Regions from separate parts of the Pseudoalteromonas sp. NGC95 genome, predicted to be linked through region 1. Evidence: riboswitches for the same ligand, from Rfam matches in the RefSeq annotation. Region 1 holds a riboswitch; the other holds the start of a gene.
What was found. A riboswitch is a leader RNA that binds a small molecule or an ion and turns the genes downstream of it on or off. The one in region 1 is predicted to bind lysine.

Region 1 (12,193 bases):
ATACAGGTAGTACGGTATTGTTAATGTGTCCGAGTGCATCTGTTTCGCTAAAGCGCGGCATCACTTTTTCAATAAACATAAAAATCCAATAATAATTATATAAAGGTAAACCATGACGGACTTTATACGCGTTGTTGATAACGCATTAAGCGATGAGTTTTGCGATGAATTTATTACCACATTCGCGCAAAGCCCGCATGTAAAACAAGGGGTAACATCGGGCGGTGTCGACTTAAAGAAAAAAGACAGCCACGACCTACACTTAAATAATCACCCCGAATATGCACAACAATTAAAACATATACAACAAACGACTGCACAACATGTTTTTAAGTATGTTGAAGAGCATATTTTTATGATGATTGGGGCATTTGGCTTAAAGGTCTATCACCCAAAAACAGGTGAAGTAGTCGATTTAACCCAAGAGAATTTTGAAGAAGTGGGTAAACCACAATTACCTTTGCTAGTTCAGCAAATTTTTAGACTTGGTAATATTCAAGCGCAAAAATACGAAGTAAATAAAGGTGGCTACCCTTACTGGCATAGTGAAGTTTACCCGCAGCTACAGCACAATGAAGCACTACATCGCGTGTTGTTATTTATGTTTTATTTAAACGATGTTGATGAAGGCGGTGAAACGGAGTTTTACTATCAAAATCGTAAAATAGCACCTAAAAAAGGCACTATGGTAATAGCTCCTGGCTACTTTACACATACCCACAGGGGTAATAAGCCAGTATCAAACGATAAGTATATTTTAACATCGTGGGTATTGTTTAACCGTGCAGAACAAATATATGGTGCGCCAAAGAGTTAGCGCACCAAAATCAGTATTATTTAACCGAGCAGTTCATCAAATAAATTAAACAACTGATCTAGCTCTTCAATCGTGTTGTAGTGCATACAACCAATGCGCACTACACCGCCTTTATCAAGCACATCTAATTGCTTGCACAAACCTTGCGCGTAAAAATTACCATCCCACACACAAATATGCTGCTTACCTAAAAATTCTGAAACGGCGCGAGGCTCAAGCCCTTCAAAAATTAAAGCAAAAGTAGGTGTACGCTCATTTAAGCGATCAAAGTCATCAATACCAAACAACTTAATGCGTGGGTAGTTTACCAAGCGCGTTAAAAAGTGCTCACTAAGCGCCATTTCGTGTTGTTTAGTTTTAGCAAAAGCTATGCTTAACTTTTCGCGGCGTGAATGGCTATCGTCAAGTTCGCTAATTGCTGCAATGTAATCAACAGCAGCAATAAAGCCCGCCATAGCTTCAAAGCTTTGTGTGCCGGTTTCCCAACGACCTGGTGCTACGTCTTTAGCGGGTTCTACTTTATAAGGCGTAAACCCATCTAAATGTTCTTTTTTACCGTAAACCATGCCTAAATGCGGGCCAAAAAACTTATATGCAGAGCAGGCTAAAAAGTCGCAATCAAGCGCTTGCACGTCAACAAGTTCATGCGGTGCGTAATGTACGGCATCAACATAAACAAGTGCGCCTACAGCGTGAGCAAGCTCTACAATACGTTTAATATTATTAATTGAACCTGTGGTATTTGAAGCATACGTTACCGCTACGAGCTTAGTATTACTGTTTAATAGGCTTTCAAATTGCGCCATATCTAAGCTGCAATCTGCTTCGTTAATAAGCGCTGTATTTACCTTTACGCCTTTATCTTCTGCAGCTTGTTGCCACGACGATACATTTGAGAAGTGATCAGCATTGGTTACAATTATTTCATCACCAGCCTGCCAGCCACGTGAAATTGCACGGCTAAAGCTAAATGTTAGGCTGGTCATGTTTGGACCAAACACAATTTGTTGTGAGCTAGGTGCATTAAGTAAATCAGCGGCGGCTTGACGCGCATTCGCCATCAACTCAACCGTTTTATCACTTGAAAAAAACGCGCCACCTAAGTTTGAATTATAATGACCTAAATAAGCTGTCATCGCATTAAGCACCGATGTTGGTACCTGCGAGCCACCTGGTCCGTCTAAAAATATTGGCGATTTACCATCAACGTTTTGCATTAATGCAGGAAACTGCTCACGTAATTGCGTTATGTTCATGCTTATTCCTTAAGACGTTAATACAAAACAATCCAGGTAACCTGGTTTGCTAGCATCAATTTTGTTCATAGGTGTTGCGTTATGCCACACTTGACGGTCGTTTATTAATGCAAACATGCCGTCTTTTATTTCCATTTTAAAACAAGGCTCAGCTTGCTTGTTTTCGTATACAAGTAGCTCGCCGCCTTCTAAGTTTTCATGAGAAACGCCGCATATACATACATGGTCAAAACCATCTTGATGCACGCCTTCTGGCGCTGCAGGTGTATCACTGTTAATTGCAAGCATACGGAACTGATGAATTTCAATATCACGCTGTTCATCAATACCGGTAAGTTGGCGAAACTCATTTACAATGCTTTTCATGCCTTCTGACTCAAGTAAACTTTGCTCTAGGTTTTCGTAAGTACGCTCTACATTACCTTGAAAAGTATTAATTGAATCGTCTTGAACAAATGCTTTGGTTTGTTGTAACTTTATTTCACCATTTTGCATTTTAACTACTGAGTAACGACGTTTACGAAAGGCACCATCTGCATATGGATTTGCAGGCAGGTTATCAAAAGAAGGCTTAACCAAATCAATATTTGCTTGGTTAACAAAACGTAGTTGCAGTAAATTCTGGTTGTTTAATGCTGTCATAAAATCTCGCCTAAAATAATGAGAATATTGATGAGGATTTTAATGCATTTTGATAGGAATTTTTGCGCGATTAATTACTTTAAAAGTAACTTAAGACTAGATTTAATACAATAATATAAAAAATAAGCATGAACTATCTAATATTTATTTTAGCCAATAAAAAACCCGCCTAAGCGGGTTTTTAAACAAACTCTAAAAATTATACAGCTTGTTGAATAATCACGTTGTCTGCTTTTTTAGTGTAAGCAGGCATACGGTGGAAGTTCAAGTAACGGTATGTATCTGACGCCGTTGCATTGATCTTCGCAGCATATTCTTGGTACTCAGCAACTGTTGGTAATTTACCAATGATTGCAGCAATTGCAGCAAGCTCAGATGATGCTAAGAATACGTTTGCGCCATTACCTAAACGGTTAGGGAAGTTACGTGTAGAGGTAGACACAACCGTTGCTTTATCTGCAACACGTGCTTGGTTACCCATACATAGTGAACAACCTGGAGTTTCGATACGTGCGCCAACACGACCAAAAATACCGTAGTAACCTTCTTCTGTAAGTTGGTCTTTGTCCATCTTAGTAGGTGGAGCAACCCAAAGCTGAGTCGGAAGTTGACCTTTAAAGCCATCAAGCAACTTACCAGCAGCACGGAAGTGACCAATGTTAGTCATACAAGAACCGATGAATACTTCATCAATTTTCTCGCCAGCAACATCAGAAAGGAGACGCGCATCATCTGGGTCATTTGGAGCACAAAGAACAGGTTCTTTAATCTCAGCTAAATCAATTTCAACGATATGCTTGTACTCTGCATCAGCGTCAGCTTCCATTAGTTCTGGGTTAGCTAACCAATCTTGCATTGCAGTAATACGACGTTCAATCGTACGTACATCGCCGTAACCTTCAGAAATCATCCACTTAAGCATAACAATGTTTGATTCTAGGTATTCAGAGATAGACTCTTTAGATAACTTAACAGTACAACCTGCTGCCGAACGCTCTGCAGATGCATCTGATAATTCAAACGCTTGCTCAACAGTTAGGTGCTCAACGCCTTCAATTTCTAGTACGCGACCAGAGAATTCGTTAATTTTACCTTTTTTCTCAACTGTTAATAAACCTTGTTTGATACCGTAGTAAGGGATTGCATGAACAAGGTCACGTAGAGTGATACCTGGTTGCATTTCGCCTTTAAAACGAACCAAAATAGATTCAGGCATATCAAGCGGCATAACACCCGTTGCTGCTGCGAATGCTACTGCACCCGAACCGGCTGGGAATGAAATACCTAATGGGAAACGTGTATGTGAATCACCACCAGTACCTACGGTATCTGGTAATAACATACGGTTTAACCACGAGTGAATAATACCATCACCTGGACGAAGTGAAACACCGCCACGGTTCATGATGAAATCAGGAAGCGTATGGTGAGTGCTTACATCGATAGGCTTAGGATAAGCTGATGTATGACAGAAAGACTGCATTGTTAAATCTGCAGAGAAACCTAAACATGCTAGATCTTTAAGTTCGTCACGTGTCATAGGACCTGTTGTATCTTGCGAACCAACAGTTGTCATTTTAGGCTCACAGTACTGACCTGGGCGAATACCTGCAACGTTACATGCTTTACCAACCATTTTTTGCGCTAGTGTGAAGCCTTTATCAGAAACTTCTGTTGCTGTTGGTACTTTAAATGTATCAGTTGCGCCTAAGCCAAGAGATGTACGCGCTTTATCAGTTAAACCACGACCGATGATTAGTGGAATACGACCACCAGCACGAACTTCATCTAAAATCACATCAGATTTAAGCTCAAAAGTAGAAATCACTTTATCAGTACCATGTTGCTTAACAACACCTTCGTACGGATAAATATCGATTTGCTCGCCCATGTTGAGTTCATCAACATTTAATTCGATTGGTAATGCGCCTGAATCTTCCATTGTGTTGAAGAAGATTGGAGCAATTTTATTACCTAGACATACACCGCCAACACGCTTGTTTGGTACAAACGGGATATCATCGCCCATAAACCAAAGTACAGAGTTAGTTGCAGACTTACGAGAAGAACCCGTACCAACAACATCACCTACGTAAGCAAGTGGTAAACCTTTAGTTTTTAATTCTTCAATCTGAGTAATTGGACCAACTTCGCCCGCTTTATCAGGTGTAATACCATCGCGTTCAATTTTTAGCATTGCTAAAGCATGAAGTGGGATATCTGGACGAGACCATGCATCTGGTGCAGGAGACAAGTCATCAGTATTTGTTTCGCCAGTTACTTTAAATACAGTAACTGAAATCTTTTCAGCAACAGCTGGTTTATTAGTAAACCATTCTGCATTTGCCCAAGACTCAATAATTTGCTTAGCGAATGTATTACCTGCTTTTGCTTTTTCTTCTACATCGTAAAACGCATCAAACATAAGTAATGTATTTGAAAGGCCTTTAACTACGATTGGTGCAAGTGTTTCGTCATCAAGTAGGTCAATCATTGGTGCGATATTGTAACCGCCCAACATTGTACCTAATAATTCTGCCGCTTTTTCTTTAGAAACAAGTGGAGAATTAGTTTCACCTTTAGCTACAGCTGCTAAGAAGCCCGCTTTAATATAAGCAGCATCATCAACACCTGCTGGTATACGCTGAATGAACAAATCTAAAATGAATTCTTCTTCACCTGCAGGTGGAGTTTTTATTAATTCAATAAGATCAGCAGTTTGCTGAGCATCTAATGGCGCTGGTACGATACCTAACGCGGCACGTTCTTCTACGTGTTTACGATATTCTTGTAGCACAATATTGCCCTCTTGGTGACGTGAAAGTATCCGGTAGCGCTTCAAGCGCAAATAAGTTACCCAATACTTATAGTATTCTAACGCGTAATTATAAAGCTTTTATGGATAGATGAAAATCCATCCAGTTACGCAACTGATTATACCGATTATAAATACTATGAATAGTGGTTGTAGTAAAAACTATTTTCATGAATACTTGTTAAGTAAGAATCATTACCATTAACCAATATTAATTTATTACAGACATAAAAAAACCCAGCACTTGGCTGGGTTTTTATTACAAACTATTTAATTAACGTAAAACTTTAACGTTTTTGATAGTTTTGATATGCGCTTCTACACGGCGGTTTTCTGCGTTTGCAGCTTTAGTGTTTGCATCATTTTTAAGACGCTCTTCACCTAAACCAACTGTAGTAATACGGTCTTTAGCAATGCCATCAGAAACTAATTGCTTAGCTACTGCATCAGCACGTTTTTTAGATAACCATTTGTTGTAAGTTGCTTTACCTACAGAAGAAGTGTGACCTTCTAAAAGTACTGTTGTATCTGGGTACTCTTTTAAGAATGCAGATACTTTTTCAATATCGTTTAAGTACTGAGTAGATACTGCTGAAGCATTGTTAGGGAAAGTCACTAATAAGCTTACAGTTACTTCTTTATCTTCATATAAAGTACAACCAGTGCCATCAACTGCATCAGTCATAGGTGTGTTAGCACACTTATCATCTGCATCAGCAATGTTGTCGTTGTCGCTATCTGTAGGAGCTACAGCTACTTCAACAATTTCTGGAGCTGGTTTAACTGGCTCTACAGGAGCTGAATTTTGGCCGAATAAGTAGTTAATACCAATTTTAGCGCCTACATCTGTGTAGCCACGGTCAAGACCTTGGTATACAGCTGTTTCAGCATTTACAAATAAGCCATCTGTAATGAAATGTTGGTAACCAACACCTGCATTTAAGAATGTGTTGTCATCTACTACGTCCATTTCTTTAATACCGAAAAGACCGTAGAAAGGACCACCATTTAAATGGTAAAGAGCATCAATACCGTAACGCTCGCCATCAATACTGTTGCGGTTGCCAGCAACTTTATCAAAAGCATTAAAGTCCATATCTGCATATTCAAGACGTGCGCTCCAGTAATCACTGAAACGGTAACCGGCTTCAACACCCCAGCCAGTTGATTCATTTACGTCAAGACCAGCTTGAGCACGCATGTTTTTCCAAGATGCGTCATAGTAGTCGCCAAATGCGCCAATGTAGAAACCTTCTTCTTTATCAGCAGCGAATGTAGATGCGCTAGTTGCAGCCAACGCGATTGCAATTGTAAGTGATTTTAATTTCATTGTTTTCTTCCCATTTGAACAATTTTAAATTGTAGCTAATCGATACTAGCTCAATCAGTTTTATATAGACTAACTGAGCCTTTGTTAATCAATACTTAACGAAAAATAAAGTTTATAACTTTTTTCTATGCCCAGTCACAACACACATCCACTTACTATAGGCGAAATTAAAACTTTATTGAAAAATAAATATAGTAGTTTTTTGTAAATTAGTACTTAGCAAGGAATGTAAGAGCAATTAAATTAAATGCACTTATAAATGTAAATGCAAAGAAACATTGCTTGGCTTTAATTCGGCGCATAATACCACCAGAATTAACATTCCCCTAGATATATGCGCATGTTTGATTAAAAAATGACTCTTTTTAATCATGTGGTTATATTTAAAGTTAAGAGTTAAGTACCACAAAAAGTCTGGTAATCATTCTCATTTATCGGCGTAGCTTGAAATTCTGATAATTTTTCACTGTCAGAATACGGGTTACTGGCTATTTTTATAAAGCGCTGTAGCAACTCACTAGACCCAGTAGCGTTATATTGTGCAATTATTTCTTCGATCACATGATTACGCGGTATTACACGAGGATTTGCAGTTCTCATTACTTCATAACTATTATCGTCGGTTAAGCTTACCCACTTAGCTCTCCATTCAATTAGCGACTCTGGTATTACTACTTCTTCTTTTAAGGATTCAGTAAGCGCATCAAAAGTATTGGTGTAATCGAGCTGGTTATCTTTTAATAGTGTTAACAACTCTGCGATTAACTCGCCACTACTATTGAAAGATTCATTTAAACCCAGTTTTTGTGCCCACATAGCCGTAAACTCAGTATTAAACTGATCTGCAAAGCTATTAATAAATGGCGTCATTAATGAAACCGCTTGCTCGTCATCATCGCTAATAAGTGGTATTAAACTCTCAGCTAAGCGAGCACAGTTCCAGTTAGCTATATTAGGTTGATTACCAAATGCATACCGACCTTGTTTGTCGATAGAGCTAAATACGGTATCAAAGTCAAAGCTATTCATCATGGCACACGGGCCGTAATCAATGGTTTCTCCGTTTACTAGCGTATTATCGGTATTCATTACTCCATGAATAAAGCCAACACGCATCCAGCTCACAACTAGCTTAACTTGGTTTTTAATCACAGCGCCTAAAAATGCTAAATAACGCTGCGATCCTGTATCCGTTATTTCTGGGTAGTGTCGCTCTATAGCTAAATCGGCTAAATTTTTAAGTCCTTCAACATCGCCTTGCGTCGCTAAATATTGAAACGAGCCAACACGAATATGGCTCGTTGCTAAACGAGTAACTATAGCACCTGCTTGTGGCGGATTACGATAAACCGTTTCGCCACTACCAACAACCGCTAAGCAGCGTGTGGTTTTAATGCCTAGTGCATGCATTGCCTCGCTCATTACGTATTCACGAATAGCAGGACCAAGAGCACAACGCCCATCCCCCCCTCTTGAGTAAGGAGTAGCACCAGAGCCTTTTAATTGAATATCCCACAACTGGTTTTTATCATCATTAATAGCGCCCAATAAATGCGCTCGCCCATCGCCTAAACGTGGTGAAAAATGCCCAAATTGGTGCCCAGAGTAACCAAGTGCTACTGCCGGAATCGCCTGTTTCTCGTTACCGCTAAAAGTGCTAGCACGCAAATCAGCTGCAACGTTAATATTAAACTCTTTTGCTAAGCTCTCATTCCACAGCAATACCTGAGGAGAGGCAACACTTGCAGGGAAATCTTCTATCGCAAAGTTTTCCGTAATGTCTGTGTATCTTGGCACTAATTTCATGGTAATTCCTATTATTGCTGACTTATACCAACACGGTTGTCACCAACGCCATAAGCAACAATTAAACTTAACTCTTGCATACTTAAGCCGCTTTGCTTTTGCATTTCATTAAAAAAAGCTTGGGCAGCACTCAGTGATTTTTTAGTTTGTAAGCCGCCGTCTATAATTTTATGAGCACGTAAGTAATTCTCTACATCGCGTGATAGTAAAAAAGTATCTTTACCAAGTGCTCGTAGCGCATAAGGTCCTGTATTTCCGCCTAAACGCGAACCATGTTTTTTTAAATACGCCCATAAACCAATAATATCGTCTGCTGGCCAATTAGCGACAAACTGGCTAAAACTGCCATGTTCTCCTGCTATTTCGTGGATCATGTAAGCATTTTCGGTAATTGTTTTTACTTTTTTATAGTTACGAACGATTCGCTCATCCGTTGCTTTTTGTTCCAGCATATCAGGTGGCATCATTAATAACTTATCAACGCTAAAATCCCAAAAAACCTCTCTAAAGCCTGGCCACTTATTATTAATGACTGACCAATAAAAGCCGCTTTGAAATACTTTTCGAGTAAATTCCTCAAGCCAATCGTCGTCACTTAACGTGCTTAGTTGTTTTTTAGATAGCGGTTTTGCAAGTAATAACTTAAGCATTTTTTCGGAGCCTTTTCGCTCTACCGCTCGCTTATAAATATCGCTAAATTTTTCCATACTAATTAAATACCTCACTACTTATATTGCTAGTGTACGAGAAAAGCACCCAATACGTAACCACTCCCATTATGGATGAATGAATATGCATTTAGTCGCTTGACACCTAGACGGCTAAAATGCTTTAATCGCCGTAATTACCCTATTTAAATTGCTCCGGTTTGTAAGTTTTTACTCTACAAACAGGTGCAAAGGGCTAGAAGAGGTGCGTTATTCAGGTAGCGTATGTTAGGAGCGCAAACTCCAGTGAGCATACGTGAGGGGAATTAACGCCGAGAAGTAATCACTTTTGCGAGGTGTTTATTTCGGGCGACTAGGTTGAACCCTAGCGACTGTCACCAATAGCTGCTTGTAACAAGCAGCTTATTAGTTTGGTGGAGAGCTTCTGGTCTTAAATATTAAGGCCGTGCGCCCTATTATTTTAAGCCCATTCGCTCTTCGAATTATTAGTTCGAACGACGTTAATGCGGCTCCTTCCATAAAGCTTTTTAACTCTTCGAATAATACCAACTGCATTAAATTAGTTATCGCTAAAATGATCACGTTTTTAATAGCGTTGGTACAAATTATAAGTTCGTGAGAGATGATCAATAACTTCAATTTAAATGACTACTCATTGTGGACCGCGCTCGTAACGCCATTTGATCAACACGGCGATGTTGACTACAACACGTTAACTAAACTGGTTAGCGATCAAGAAGCGGCACATAACGGTATTTTACTACTTGGCAGTACGGGCGAAGGTTTAGCACTAACGCTAAAAGAGCAACAAGCCATTGTTGAACACGTATGCCAGCTAAAACCAGCAGTACCACTCATGGTTGCTGTGGGCGGTAGTAACTTAAAGCAACAAGTTGAGTGGGTTAACTACTGTAATACACTCCCAATTCATAGCTTTTTACTTGGCTCACCGCTTTATGCAAAGCCTGGCGCTATAGGTCAAACTCATTGGTTTGAAAGCCTACTTAATGCAAGTGTTCACCCGTGTATGCTTTATAACGTACCGGGTCGAAGTGCTGTTAGCATCCCAACGGCAACAATTCAAAACTTACAAAATAATAAAAATTTTTGGGCGTTAAAAGAAGCGAGCGGCAGCATTGCTCAGTTTGAAGCTTATCGCCAAGCTGCGCCTAATTTAGCTATTTTTAGTGGCGACGATGCGCTAATGCCTTATTTTGCTCAAGCTGGCGCAAAAGGTTTGGTGTCGGTAGCTGCAAATGCATGGCCCGCACAAACTCACGAGTTTGTTAAACGCAGCTTAAGTGGTCAACACCCTAATTTATTTGCCCAGTGGTCAAGCGCTATTAATAGCCTATTTGCTGTTGCAAACCCTATTCCCGTAAAGGTATTGATGCATTTGCAAGGTCGCTTAAGCAGCCCGCAACTTCGTCCACCTTTAACACACCTTGAGTTAACTCAAACCGATTGCATCACAACTGCAAACAACACCATTTTATCTTGGCATTAAATACAGGTTTTTATAATGAGCTGGTTAGAACTATTAAATAATTTAGAATCGGGCGCAGTACGCGCAGCATCACAAAACGAAAGCGGCCAATGGCAAGCTAACGTAGAAGTAAAACAAGGCATTTTGGATGCCTTCAAAAATGGCACTAATACTGAGTTTGCAGGTGGTTTTGTTGATAAACATAACTTAGCTCCGCAAGAATTTAGTACTGACGATGGCGTACGTATGGTGCCGGGTGGCTCTAGTGTTCGCCGTGGTGCTTATGTTGCTAAAGGCACGATTATTATGCCACCAGCGTATGTAAACATTGGTGCATACATCGACGAAGGCACAATGGTAGATAGCCACGCATTAGTTGGCTCGTGTGCACAAGTAGGTAAAAACGTACATTTAAGTGCTGCAGTGCAGCTTGGTGGTGTACTTGAGCCAATTGGTGCAAGCCCAGTAGTTGTAGAAGACGACGCCTTTATTGGCGCTGGCTGTATTATTGTTGAAGGTGTAGTCATTAAAAAAGGTGCAGTACTTGCCCCAGGCGTGCGTTTATCGGCGACTATTCCGGTATACGACTGCGTAAACGAGCGCCAACTAGATAAAGGCGAGCCAATCCCAGAATACGCGATTGTAATACCAGGCTCTCGCCCTGCGTCAAACGAGTGGGCGCGCGAGCAAGGCTTAAGCATGTCGTGTGCGTTAATTGTTAAATACCGCGACGAGAAAAGCGATGCATCGTTATTGCTTGAAGAGGTTTTACGATAATGAGCTTTTTGAGCACGCCTATCAAAACCGCTGTAAATACAATTACACAACAACTTGATACACCTTTTTTTGTTTACGACCTAGATCAACTAAACGCGCATCTTGCACGTTTAGTTGCGCAAACCGATGTAAAACTGTGGTACGCGGTAAAAGCAAATCCACTGTCTAAAATTATTCAAAGCTTAGACAACGCTGGTTTTAATTTTGACGTAGCAAGTAAAGGTGAGCTTGAGCAAGTGCTAGCACAAGGTATTAGCTCACAGCGCGTGCTCAACACAGGGCCTGCAAAAAGCCCTAAACAAATTAAACACTTTATTGAGCGCGGAGTACGTATATTCGTAGCCGAAAGCCTCAATCAAGTACGTTGGTTAAACCAACAAGCGCAACTACAAAATACGCAGTTGCAAGTGTTACTGCGAGTGCAATTACGCTGGCCTGAAGGTGAAAAAAATCCACTGGGCGGCGACAGCCTTACGCCGTTTGGTTTGGGTTGTGATGAGTGGCAAGCGCTCAATGTAGCCGACTACCCTGCACTTAAGTTTGACGGCTTACATATTTTTCAGTGGGGCAACATGCTTAGCACGCAAAAGCTAAGC
Region 2 (12,193 bases), on a different contig from region 1:
TGGCTCAGCTCTGCGTTAACGGCAGTGCGAACACGCTTTTCCATCAGGCCATTAATTTGATAGTTATTTGTGTCTTTAGTTAGGCTGGCGTTTTCTACCCAAGCAAATGTTTTAAAATTACTAAAGTTAGCTGATTTATCGTAATCCCAATCTGGGGTTTGTGTACAGGCTGTAAGAAGTGCTAGCGCTGCAACAATAAGTATATTTTTCATTACGTTTGCTCCAATAAAATGCATTAATTTAAAATAACACACATAGTTTAAATGTGTATTATTTAAACGTCCTAAATATTAGTCCAATCACTTTGGCTAATGTTCAACTTCAATCCAATCTTTTTCATCTACCCAGTTTTGTGCACCGTCTTTTACTGAACGAATAGGCACAATGTAGTCACAACTTATTTGTGGCTTAACTGAGGCAAATATAGGCACAAAACCAAAACTTAGTGCGGTTTCTATAATTGCTTTTTGATTTTGTGGGTCAATGTCGGCCGCTTCATCTATGTAAATAGGTATACGGTATAGGTTTTGTTCTTGGTCACTTAATAAGTAGCGAATAAACAACATGCCACACAATAACTTAATAGTAATTCGTGTGCCGTTTGAACCCGCCGAATCTATTTTTTCAAAGTGCTCTGTTTCACCTGCACGGTTAACCACTTCAAATCGAATATCAAATAAATCGGTAAGCGTTAAACCCGCTTTATCTGAGGCGAGTTTAATTAAGTGATCTTTCGCTTCGTTTACCGCACTTTCGCTGTACGGTTCTTGGCTCAGTAAATCAAGTGTGTCGCCTTGTTCAAACTGATGCGACGTGCTGATAATGGTATCTATACTATCAACCAGCATTTTGCGCGGTATTACGTTAATTTTAAACGCTTGCAGGTTTGAAATACGGTGCTGGCTTATGCCTTTATTAAAGCTGTTCATTTCGCGGCGAAGGCGGTCTAAATCTTCTCGTAAGCCTTTAATAGTTGCAGCCACTTCGGTAAGTGCAACACGAGCTTGGCGTTCAACAGCGTCGCGTTCGTTATCAATATTATGAAAGGCGCTTATTAGCTTTTGGTACTTAGTATATTCGTCGTTTTCGTTGTCGAATTTAGTAATACCCGCGTTATATACATGCAAATAGGTGTTGCGTACGTTTATGTCAAAATTACGCAGCTCTTGGCAGTCTTTATTAAAGTGATGAACAAGATCGCTTAAGTTATCAAAGTCGACCGTAATATCAATCATGTACGGGGTCACTTTGCCGCTGTATAAATCAAGCGTGTGGTCAATTCGTTCGCTTTTAACTTGGCGTAAGCGCTCAGTTTGGCGATTAATTTGCTCTTGTTTCGATTTAATTAACGAGCGACGATCGGCAATTGAGCCACTATTTTTTTGAATGTCTTGCAGGTAGTCGTCAACTTGTTCGCGCTCAGCTAATAACTGCTCTTTTAGCATGGCTTGCGCTTCAACCGACTGCTGCATTATATTAAACTGCTCTAAGCGTTTTAGGGCGCTCTCTGCACTCATAAGCTCATCGTATAGCGCGTCTTTTTCTTTTTGCTTGTCGGCAACGTTTGCTGCAACATCGCGTTGTTGTTTAAACTCTTTAAGTGAATGCTCAAGTGCACTGAGCTGAGCGGTTAATTGCTCTTTATTTTCGCCGCTTTGCATTTGCACAGGCGAGAGCTTTTTAAGCTTAATGCTCGCACCTGGTAGCGTTAGTACACCGCCTTTAACGTTTTCGCTAAGTAGCGATAAAAATTCACCAAACGCATCTTCGTCATCAATGGTTATATCGCCATTAGTGGTGGTTGCAAACGAGAGAATATCGGGGTTTAAAATCCGCGATATTTCTTCTACTTCTTTTAACGAGAGGTCTTCGCGCATACGGGTAAACAAATTAAACTCAAGGTTTTTAAGTTGCAGCTTTAAGCTCTTAATTTGTTTTTGTGTTTCGCTAATGCGATAGTCAAGCGTGTGTAGGCTTTGCCCTTGTGCGCTGGTTATAGAGTGCGAAAGTGACTCGTAATCTTGCTTTAACTGAGTCAAACTGGTTTTAAGGGTGGCTTTATTTACCAATTCAAACTCGCTTTTAAGCGCATCGTAATCTAAAAACCACTGCTCAATTTGTGTTTGTCTGCGCTCTATATCACGCGATTGCTGTACGTATAGGCTTTGCTTTTGCTCAAACTCGTGTTTTTCGTGCTCTATATCTTCAAGCGCTATACCCAGCTCATTAAGTTGCGATTCTTGATAGGTATCAAAATCAATCAGTGCTTGGTCAATTTTAGGTGCGTATGCGGCTAATTTACCTTTAAGCACGGTTTGGTTTTCAAGCATTGATTCAAGCGCAGCTATTGGCTCTTGCATTGACTCAAGGGCTTTTAATTCGCGTTTTGAGCGATTTACTTTATCAAACGAGCGACGCCATACTTCATAAAAGTCGACCTTAGAGTTCGACATATGGCGTTCAAACACGCGTAGCATAAAGCGTTTTACGTCGCTTGCGCCTAATTTGTGTAAGTTAAGAATACGTCTAAATATTTCTTTATAAATAGAAGAGTCTTGCACATTATTAAGTGGGATCATTTTTAGGTTAATGTCGCCGTCAAAAGGCGTTGCGCCGCCAGTAAGTAGCGCGTTGAGCTCTTGTGCTTTAAGCTCAATAGGGTTGTAGTTAAGTGATTTTAAATGGTTGAACAGCTTGGTAAATTTAATAATAGTTTTACCTTGCGTGTACTGCTCTAAATCAAGCTTTCCTTGGTAACAAAAGTACTGATGCGCGTAACCGGCAATTTTACCAAGTCCCGCAACGCCTATTACTACCGAGCCATGAGGCAAGTTAGCTTCGAGCAAAATGTACGACTGATCGGATGAAAAATAAAACTTACGGGTTTCATCTAAATCGTGTCCGTCCCATTCTGTTAAGCGCAAATCGTTAATAAGCGGAAACTGCAGGGCGTTAATAACCGAGCTTTTACCTGTGTTATTGGGCGCGCAAATAGAGCTGCTTTTATCAAGCGGGATCACACATTTTGCATAGCCTGCGGTGTTAAGTAGGGCGAGTTTACTTAGTCCGTATAGATTTTTCATTCCTCGTCCTCTGTAATATAGGTTTCTTCGTTTACTTCCATGAGTGCATCTATGTAGCGGTGAATTGGCGCTTGTAGCATAAAGCCGCCTTCTACTTCACGGGCTAAACCTAGGCGCACCATGCGCAGGTAAACGTCTTTGCGCAGGTCCGATCCCGAAAATATCTCAAGCTGATCAAACAAATGTTTGTTAATTTGCACCAGCGTTTGCATAAGCTCTAAATTGTTTACGTCGTCAAACAATGCGCGCATTGGGTCTTTACCCGTATTGGCGTAGTGCTCAATTAAAATGTAAATGGTGAGTGCGATAGCACGAGATATTTTGCCCATATTTGGCGTGCTTTCGTCGCTACCAAAGTAATAAAAGCCACGGCTGTCGCGTTTTAAATCGTTACCTAGGGCGGTAAATAGGGCGGTGTAGTCTTCTATGTGTTGGTCAAGCTCTTGCCACATTACGTTGTCTTGCTCGCAAATGTGATAACCCGCTACTAATTTTTTATTAATGGCTTGTAGATGGGTTAGCTCGTCTAAGTTTATGTGTGTCATGGTTTATTTACCTGCCTTTGAATCTGGCTGAGGCTCTGAATTAAATGGATATAAAGAAAAGTGCTGACCGGCAATTTTTACGCGGGCTTTTTCATCGCTTTGAATTATTTTAATATCGCTGTCGCTGACTAATTTTTGATACAAAAATAGCATTTCGTCGGCATCGAGATTTGGATAGCTTTCGTCTAAAAATTGCAGCAAGGGCTGCGGCTTTTTGCGTTTTTTATTAAAGCGCTTAGCAAAGCTGGTTTTAACATCGTTGTAGTCAGGAATATTAGGCGTAACAAATGCAGGCACGTCTTGTTGATCTGGCAATTGGTATTCTTCGTGTTCAAATTCAACCAAGCTTGCCATGTAAGCCACAATATGGCGTTGCTGACCAAGTGAATATCGCTGCGCGTCGCTCACAAAATGTGGCTGCACCGCACTTAGCATGTTGTCTACGCCATTTTTGCGCACAAGCCCAAGTACTTTGGCTGCTTGGCGAGTAATTAAGTTATTACGGCGTAGCTCCTCACGTAGTGGCATAAGCATGTCGGCACTTTTACGTAAGCTTTCTCGACCCACTAAATGCATTTCGAGTATACGAGTACGTAATTGCTCCAGCATGCGTTTGTCGTTATACGCTTTACCTGAGCGCTCAATGTGCAGTATTTGCTTACTTATTTGCTCTTCAATGAGGGTAAAACAAGCATGAAATTCACCGCGAATATCAACCATTTCAAGCATTGGCTCTATGTATTCGTCAAACGCTTCTATTACTGCCTTGTAACGCTTTTGCAGCGATTGCACCGCATTATTAGATTTAGCTTGTTCAACAATATTTAAAATAGCGTTTTCGTTGTGCGTATAGAGCTTCATTATTTTACGCACCCGATCATCCATAATGCGGCTGTAGCGGCGTAAATCGTCAAAGTCTTCTATTTCGCCAGCGTTATCTAGGCGGTTACCTAAACGTGCTAGGTCGTCGACTAATACGCTAATTTCTTGCGCTAAGCCTAAATGCTCTTCTTGCAGTAAAAAAGTAGCAAAATCGGCAATGGCACGATTTATTTCAAGCTGAGAAGATTTAGCCAGTGGAATTAAAATATCTTGGTTTAACAAACGATTTGTTTCTTTATAAATGCGTTCGTTTGACCACGTAGGCTGCTTTTGCTTAATCGCGTTTTGTACGTCTTTTAGGCTAAAGTCAGCCATTTTAAAACGTTTAAATAATAGCTCTAATACACCCCAATGTTCGGTTATAGTGTTTAGCAGCTTTTTAGCTGGGATCATAAGAGGTTACAACATCCTAGTATTTTATTATTGAGTTCTTTTAGAAGACTCATTATTACGTATTTTTAATTAACCTTGTCTGTATATAGTATTCGTTTTTAAGACCATTTAATAATAGTTTTTGCATAGAGGCAGTGCTAAAATTCGCGCCGAAAATAGGCACATGAAATGGAATGTTATTTGTGTGTTCTTTAAAACTATATCAAAGGTTGTTTAACTACCATGGTTTCCTCGATTATTCTAACCCTGATAGCGATTGCATTTTTACTGATCGTTATAGAAGATATAATCCATGTCAATAAAGCTAAAACCACGCTGTTTTTTGGTACGCTTTGCTGGATTCTTCTTTTTATATACCCTCTACACGGGCAAAGCCCCGATACAATTCAACACCTTTTAAATGAAAATATTTTAGAAATTGCCTCGTTATGGCTATTTTTAATGGCTGCGATGACCTTTGTCGCGTATTTAAATTCAAAGGGGTTTATAGAAAATATTGTGCACCGTGTTATGCCAAAAAGTATAAGCGAAAAAAAGCTCATGTTTTTGGTGGGGGGTTTTGCATTTTTGTTTTCGTCGATTTCAGACAACGTAACAGCGACGCTTATATCGCTCGCGGTTGTTATGTCATTAAAACTTGAACCTAAAAAGCTTATTAAATACGCCACGCTTATTGTGTTTGGGGTTAACTCAGGTGGGGTATCGCTAATAACAGGTGACGTAACCACACTGATGATATTTTTAGATGGCAAAGTAACCATAGGTCATTTATTACTACTTATAGCGCCAGCACTTGCAAGCGTTATGCTGCTAGCCGCGTTACTGTCTATCGGTATGAAAGGGCGTGTTGAGTTTGCTGGTGCAGGTAAAACCCGCATTGAAAAAACCGACATTACCATTGCTGTTATATTTTTATCTACCGTAGTGAGCACACTTATGCTGAGTGTAGTTTACAGCGTACCGCCTTTACTCACCTTTTTGTTTGGCTTATCAGTGATGTTTTTAGTAGCGCAATTTTTAATGCGCAAAAAAGACATAAACAAAGACATAATCGATTTTGTTCGCGATATAGAATACGACACATTATTGTTTTTTGTAGGTGTACTTTTACTTGTAGGCGCACTTAAAGAAATTGGTATGTTGAGTAAATTTACCGACCTATATACGGTAATGGCACCTGAGTACGCAAACTACTTAATGGGCATATTATCAGCAGGGGTCGATAACGTACCGCTTACTGCTGCTTTATTAAAAGCCGATATAGTAATGAGCCAACAGCACTGGTTGTCGTTTACGTATGCAACGGGCGTGGGCGGTTCAATGCTTATTATTGGTTCGGCTGCGGGCATTATTGCCATGAGCAAAGTTAAAGCGCTTACCTTTATGAGCTACTTGCGTTTATCGCTGCATTTATTAATTTGTTACACGGTTGGATATGCAGGCTCTTATTACATGGGCAGTTTTATTTAACGCATAAATTATTAAATGCTTGACAGCTAGACGTCTAAACGATAACTTTCAAAGCCCCGCTACTTAGTGGGGTTTTGTTTTATTAGCCACTGGTTAATAAAACATTCAGAAGAGGTGCGATACTTAGGTACTTAATGTTAGGCGACGAAAGCCGATGATCATTAAGGAGGGAAGTACTCGCCGAGGAAAATAATGGTACGTCGTCATTGTTTTTCGGTTTATGGGGCTGAATCCTCAAAACTGTCACCAATATAGGTGGAGAGCTTCTGGCAGTGGACTTATCTTCAAGCATTCCTTTGCCAAGTTCTTCTTGTTTTATTGCGATTTGGATATCGCGAAAGGAGACTAAATGACTACCCAATCAGCGCCACAAACAGTACCTCAAACAGTACTTCAAACAGAGTTAAGCGCAAAATCAGATTACATCGTTGCCAAATTTGGCGGAACCAGTGTTGCAAACTTTGAAGCGATGAGTCGCTGTAGCGAAATTATTGTTGCAGATAAAAGCGTACGTATTGTTGCCGTGAGCGCTAGTGCCGGCGTAACTAACCACTTAGTTGCACTGTGTAAATCAAGCATTACTCCTAGTGAGCGCCAAGAACACATAAACGGCGTGCTTGCTATTCAACAAACTATTTTAGATGAATTATCGCTAGATGCCGATTTAGCAGTTGGCTTTAACGAAACCCTAAAAGCATTTCAAACATTGGCTCAAGAGTCACTAACAACCGATCAGCAACACGACGAGCTACTTAGCTTTGGTGAGCGTTTATCGTCGTATTTATTTGCACAGGTACTTCGTTTACAAGGTTTAAATGCCGATCGCTTTGATGTGCGCAAGGTGCTTAAAACCGACAGCCAATTTGGTAAAGCAACGCCTAATGTTGCAGCCACAGCGCAAGCTGCTAAAGCACATTTAATCCCGCTGTTAGACGCTCAAGTAATTGTGACTCAGGGATTTATTGGCAGTGACGAATACGGCCAAACCACAACGCTAGGACGAGGTGGTTCAGACTATAGCGCTGCATTATTAGCTGAAGCAATTAACGCTAAAAGCGTGCATATTTGGACCGACGTAGTGGGCATTTTTAGCACCGACCCGCGTTTGTGCGCAAAAGCGACGCCTATTGCACGCTTAAGTTTTGACGAAGCCGCTGAAATGGCGACCTTTGGCGCAAAAGTATTGCACCCAGCGACTATTTTACCAGCGAGCCGTAGCCACATTAATGTATTTGTAGGCTCTAGCCGCGAGCCAGAGCGTGGCGGTACATGGATTGAGCGCGAAAAATCGCAGCAACCAGGTATACGCGCAGTAACACAACGTAAAAACCAAATTTTGCTTACGCTTAAAAGCCCAGAAATGCTCCTAGCAAGCGGCTTTTTAGCACGCGTATTTACACTATTAAGTGAATACAATATATCGGTAGATTTGGTAACTACATCAGAAATCAGCGTAGCTATAACCCTTGATAACGCGCAGAACGCCTCGCGCCCAGAGCTTGATCAAGAATGCCTAGATAAGCTTGCAGAGTTTTGCCATGTTTCGGTAGAAAACAACCTAACATTGGTGGCACTTATTGGCTCTGAGATTCAATTACGCCAACACGAAATGAACTTAATGAGTGTACTTAAAGACTTTAACATTCGATTAATTTGTCACGGTGCTAGTAAGCACAACCTGTGCTTTTTAGTAGAGCAAACTGAGTCGGATAACGTAGTACAGTCTATTCATAGCCGTTTATTAGAAAATGATTTTGCAGCGTAAATAACGGTTACTGTTTTAAAGTACTAATGCAAAGTCATTTAATAAAATGCATCGCCAGTCGATGCTTTTTTTATGCACCACACTTACATCAAAACAAACATTGCTGTCACTGCTATCAGCTACAGTAAGGCTATTACTGCAAGCACTCAGCTTTGCACTATGTAATTCGTCAAACACATTGGGGCTAAGTAATTTTGCAATAGGGCGGCTGGTGGCTTTAGCAAGTGACTCTTTTAATGTCCAAATTCTAAAAAACGTATCTGCTTGGGCTTGGGTATGAGTAGGCTCGGTAATAAGTGTAATTTCATCATTATGATAAAAATGCTTAGCAAGCTTTTCAAACGGGCGCTTTAAGCTTACTTTTTCAATATCAAAACCAAACTCACTTTTATCAAAATTTAGCGCCACCCCAACTAAACCATGCGAGTGCGAAATACAGGTATTAATAACATCACCATTTACGTGTATTTGCAGCTTTGAGCTTGCTTCGTCAAATTCGGTACTCATTTTATTAAGCGCTACGCGTGCATATTGCGGCTGCGTTACTTTAATAAGGTGTTTTAACAATAACCGCGTAGCTAAATACTCTTGCTTAGCTTGCACTCTTTTGCGGCGGTTTATAATGTTTAACTCAAACGGGCTTAAGCAATCGGGCAATTTAAAGTCACTAAGCTCAAGTGTTTTAGCATTAAATAATAAAATGCTGTTATTAGCTAAAGACAAATTTGCCAATTGAGTTGAAGTAATACTCAAGGCGTTTTTAAAATAGTGTTCAGTCATAAAAGCCCTAAAGCAAAAGAAGTCGCTGATATTGTGAGCGGTTAACGCCACTAACAAAGGCTGGGTACAATTTTATTACTCAGCTGGCATGAAATATGGTTTAATTCACAATAATCAAAATAATAACAGATTTGTAGATGTATGGCACAAGTGCGTGATGGGTTTCAAAGCCGACTTGGTTTTGTTTTAGCCGCTGCTGGCGCAGCAGTGGGTTTGGGTAATATTTGGGGTTTTCCTACGCAAGCGGCCAACCATGGTGGCGGTGCATTTTTACTGGTTTACTTTATTGTTATATTTTTACTTGCGCTTCCTGCGCTGTATACCGAACTTTATTTAGGTCACAAAGCACAAGCTAATCCGGTAAAAGCATTGGGCGATGCATGGCAAAACACTAACCGTAAGGTTGGTGCAGCAGCAGGTTACATAGGCCTTGCGGGCGCAGTTGTTATGCTAAGTTTTTACTCAATAGTAGCAGGGTGGATGCTCTCATACGCTATTGAACCCATAACAACCTTTTTTGGGTTTACAGGCGCAAGCGAGTTTTTACATAGCGACTCAGTGCTGCGTAATTTTGTATTTACGCCGCTTATGCTTATTTTAACCGCCAGTATTATTTTAAAAGGGGTTAAATCGGGAATCGAAACCTGGTCGCGCCGTTTAATGCCACTGTTGCTCGTATTGCTTGTTGGTTTAATTGCCTACATTGCAACACTTGATGGCGCAAGCGAAGGCTTTGCCGCGTATTTAATTCCTGATTTTAGCCAAATACTCGACCCTAATTTAATTATTGCCGCGATGGGGCAAGCGTTCTTTTCGCTCTCGTTAGGTGTGGGCTGTATGATGATTTACGGCTCGTATTTACAACCAGATGCTAATTTACCAAAGCTTACAGTAGGTGTTGCACTACTTGATACTGGCGTTGCTTTTTTAGCGGGGTTACTTATTATTCCTGCTATTTATGTGGCGCAACACAACGGTGTTGAAGTATTTAGTGGTGGTAAACTGATTGGCGAAGGGCAGCTTATTTTTGCTATTTTACCTGAGCTATTTAGCACCATGGGCGAAATTGGCTTATTAGTTGGTTTATTATTTTTTGTATTAATGTCTATCGCATCGGTTACGTCAACAATATCGACCACCGAAATTCCGGTAGCGTTTTTAGTCGAAAATCACAACGTTAGCCGCACCAAAGCAACATGGGCAGTGAGCGCCGTTGTTCTTGTGTGTGCAAGCGCAATTATACTAAATTTTGATTGGTTATTTGGCTTAGTTATTATGCTATTTACTCAATACCAATTGCCGCTTATGGGCTTGTTTTACTTTATTACGGTAGGTTGGATGTGGCAGCGTGGTAATAAATTACATCAAGCAACAACAGGCGTACATTACTGGTTTGCTCAGTATATTCGTTTTGTTTGCCCAATATTAATGACCTTGGTATTTGCAAACGTCGCGTTTGGTTAATTTTATCTAAACCCTAAAAATAGATTAATTAAGCGAAGTGAGTTTAAAACGCACTTCGCTTTTTTTGTGCCTATTATTTAGGTACAGCTAAGGTATTTATAAAACCTCATTAGTTAGAGGTTTACCTTCATTTACTTCAAGCGCGTTAAGTAGGGTTGTGTTTGCTATTTCGGTGAGTGCCTCTTGGGTAAAAAAGCCCTGATGGCCTGTTACTAAAACATTTTTAAAGCTCACTAAGCGCGAAAATATATCGTCTTGATTTATTTCGTCGCTGTGGTTTTTAAAAAACAGCTCCGACTCTTGCTCGTAAACGTCGAGCCCTAAATACCCTAATTTTTTAGTTTTAAGCGCACTAATACATGCGCTACTATCAAGTAATGCACCGCGTGAAGTATTAATTAACATAACGCCGGTTTTCATTTTACTAAACGCCTCGTCATTTATTAAATGATGAGTTTGTTCCGTTAGAGGGCAATGCAAAGAAATCACATCGCTTTGGCTAAGCAAGGTGTTTATATCGGTAATTGTATAATTGCCAGGTTGTGCGTATGGGTCGCACACTAATACTTTAGCGCCAAAGCCATTTAAAATGTTGCACAGCGCAAGGCCAATTTTACCGCAACCTACAATACCCACGGTTTTATTGTGCAAGTTAAAACCAAGCAATCCGTTTAAATCAAAATTGTCTTCGCGTACGCGGTTATACGCTTTATGCGTTTTACGGCTAAGCGTTAGCATAAGTGCAATACAATGCTCGGCTACGGCCTCAGGGCTGTATGCTGGGACGCGTAATACCTTTAAGTTATGTGCTTTTGCTGCAGTTAAATCAACGTTATTAAATCCTGCACAACGCAGCAAAATAGTATTTATGCCTTGGCTTGCCAGTTGTTCAATAACAGTGGCGTTTACGGTGTCGTTAACAAATACACATATGGCATCAAACCCGTTTGCTAAAATAGCCGTTTGTTCGCTCAGAGCTTGCTCAAAATACGTTATTTTTATATCGCGGTGATCGCGTGTACTTTGTTCAAAAAAAGGCAGTTCGTACTTTTGAGTACTAAAAAAAGCAATGTTCATGGTAATAGCCTCGACGCTTAAGGAGTATTATTTATTACTAATACAATAAACTACTTTATAAACCTGTGCTTTAGTAACGCGCATTTTATTGATTTAAATTAAGCCCTAATTTATGCCTTAGCCGACGTAAACAAAGGTATTTTATACGGTACCTTTTTACCAACTCTGGCAGCGCTTAACTTTGCGGCTTGCAGTAGGTTGCTTTCTATTACTTGTTTAAGTGTTTCAGGCTTAGTACGTGGTGCATAGCGTGCAACAAGTTGCCCTTGTGAGTTAATTAAAAACTTAGTGAAATTCCACTTAATTGCACGATTTTGCGAAATACCCCGCGTATGCGACTTTAAATAATTAAACAACGGATGTGTTTCTGGCCCGTTTACCATTACCTTACCAAATACCTCAAATGAGGTATTAAATTGCTCTTGGTAAAAGTCTTTAATGGCTAAATTATCAAGCGGCTCATTTTGGCCAAACTGGTTACACGGAAACGCAAGTACAGTAAAACCATTGCTTTTGTATTGCTGATAGAGCTTTTCGAGCGCATTTAATTGCACCGAAAAATTACACTTACTCGCTGTATTAACAATAAGGACGGTTTTGCCCTGTAATTGGCTAAGAGAAAAATTTTCGCTGTTAAAAAGTGGTGCATTAAATTGATAAATACTGTCCATAGGTTACCTACTTACCTTTCCCGTTAAGGAAATTTTATAAAGACTTTCATTCGCTTTTTTATC

Region 2: it holds a riboswitch for lysine, as region 1 does, so the genes downstream of both, lysC (lysine-sensitive aspartokinase 3) here and dapA (4-hydroxy-tetrahydrodipicolinate synthase) in region 1, are expected to answer to the same signal.

What each region holds. Positions count from the first base shown of each region.
Region 1 covers NZ_JADYWR010000021.1:38,277-50,469, forward strand. Annotated here, with positions in the region: gene I6E70_RS16545 (acyl-CoA thioesterase) at 1-79, opposite strand, end outside; gene I6E70_RS16550 (2OG-Fe(II) oxygenase) at 113-817, shown strand; gene I6E70_RS16555 (cysteine desulfurase-like protein) at 838-2,073, opposite strand; gene I6E70_RS16560 (2OG-Fe dioxygenase family protein) at 2,083-2,715, opposite strand; gene acnB (bifunctional aconitate hydratase 2/2-methylisocitrate dehydratase) at 2,915-5,512, opposite strand; gene I6E70_RS16570 (OmpA family protein) at 5,805-6,860, opposite strand; gene I6E70_RS16575 (protein adenylyltransferase SelO) at 7,257-8,666, opposite strand; gene I6E70_RS16580 (DNA-3-methyladenine glycosylase I) at 8,678-9,373, opposite strand; lysine riboswitch at 9,566-9,766, shown strand; gene dapA (4-hydroxy-tetrahydrodipicolinate synthase) at 9,957-10,841, shown strand; gene I6E70_RS16590 (2,3,4,5-tetrahydropyridine-2,6-dicarboxylate N-succinyltransferase) at 10,857-11,597, shown strand; gene I6E70_RS16595 (PLP-dependent decarboxylase) at 11,597-12,193, shown strand, end outside.
Region 2 covers NZ_JADYWR010000003.1:34,457-46,649, forward strand. Annotated here, with positions in the region: gene I6E70_RS04030 (DUF4136 domain-containing protein) at 1-212, opposite strand, end outside; gene I6E70_RS04035 (ATPase) at 309-3,083, opposite strand; gene I6E70_RS04040 (condensin complex protein MksE) at 3,080-3,628, opposite strand; gene I6E70_RS04045 (hypothetical protein) at 3,632-4,903, opposite strand; gene nhaD (sodium:proton antiporter NhaD) at 5,126-6,373, shown strand; lysine riboswitch at 6,475-6,647, shown strand; gene lysC (lysine-sensitive aspartokinase 3) at 6,723-8,138, shown strand; gene I6E70_RS04060 (4'-phosphopantetheinyl transferase family protein) at 8,154-8,918, opposite strand; gene I6E70_RS04065 (sodium-dependent transporter) at 9,060-10,382, shown strand; gene I6E70_RS04070 (2-hydroxyacid dehydrogenase) at 10,479-11,459, opposite strand; gene I6E70_RS04075 (glutathione peroxidase) at 11,570-12,130, opposite strand.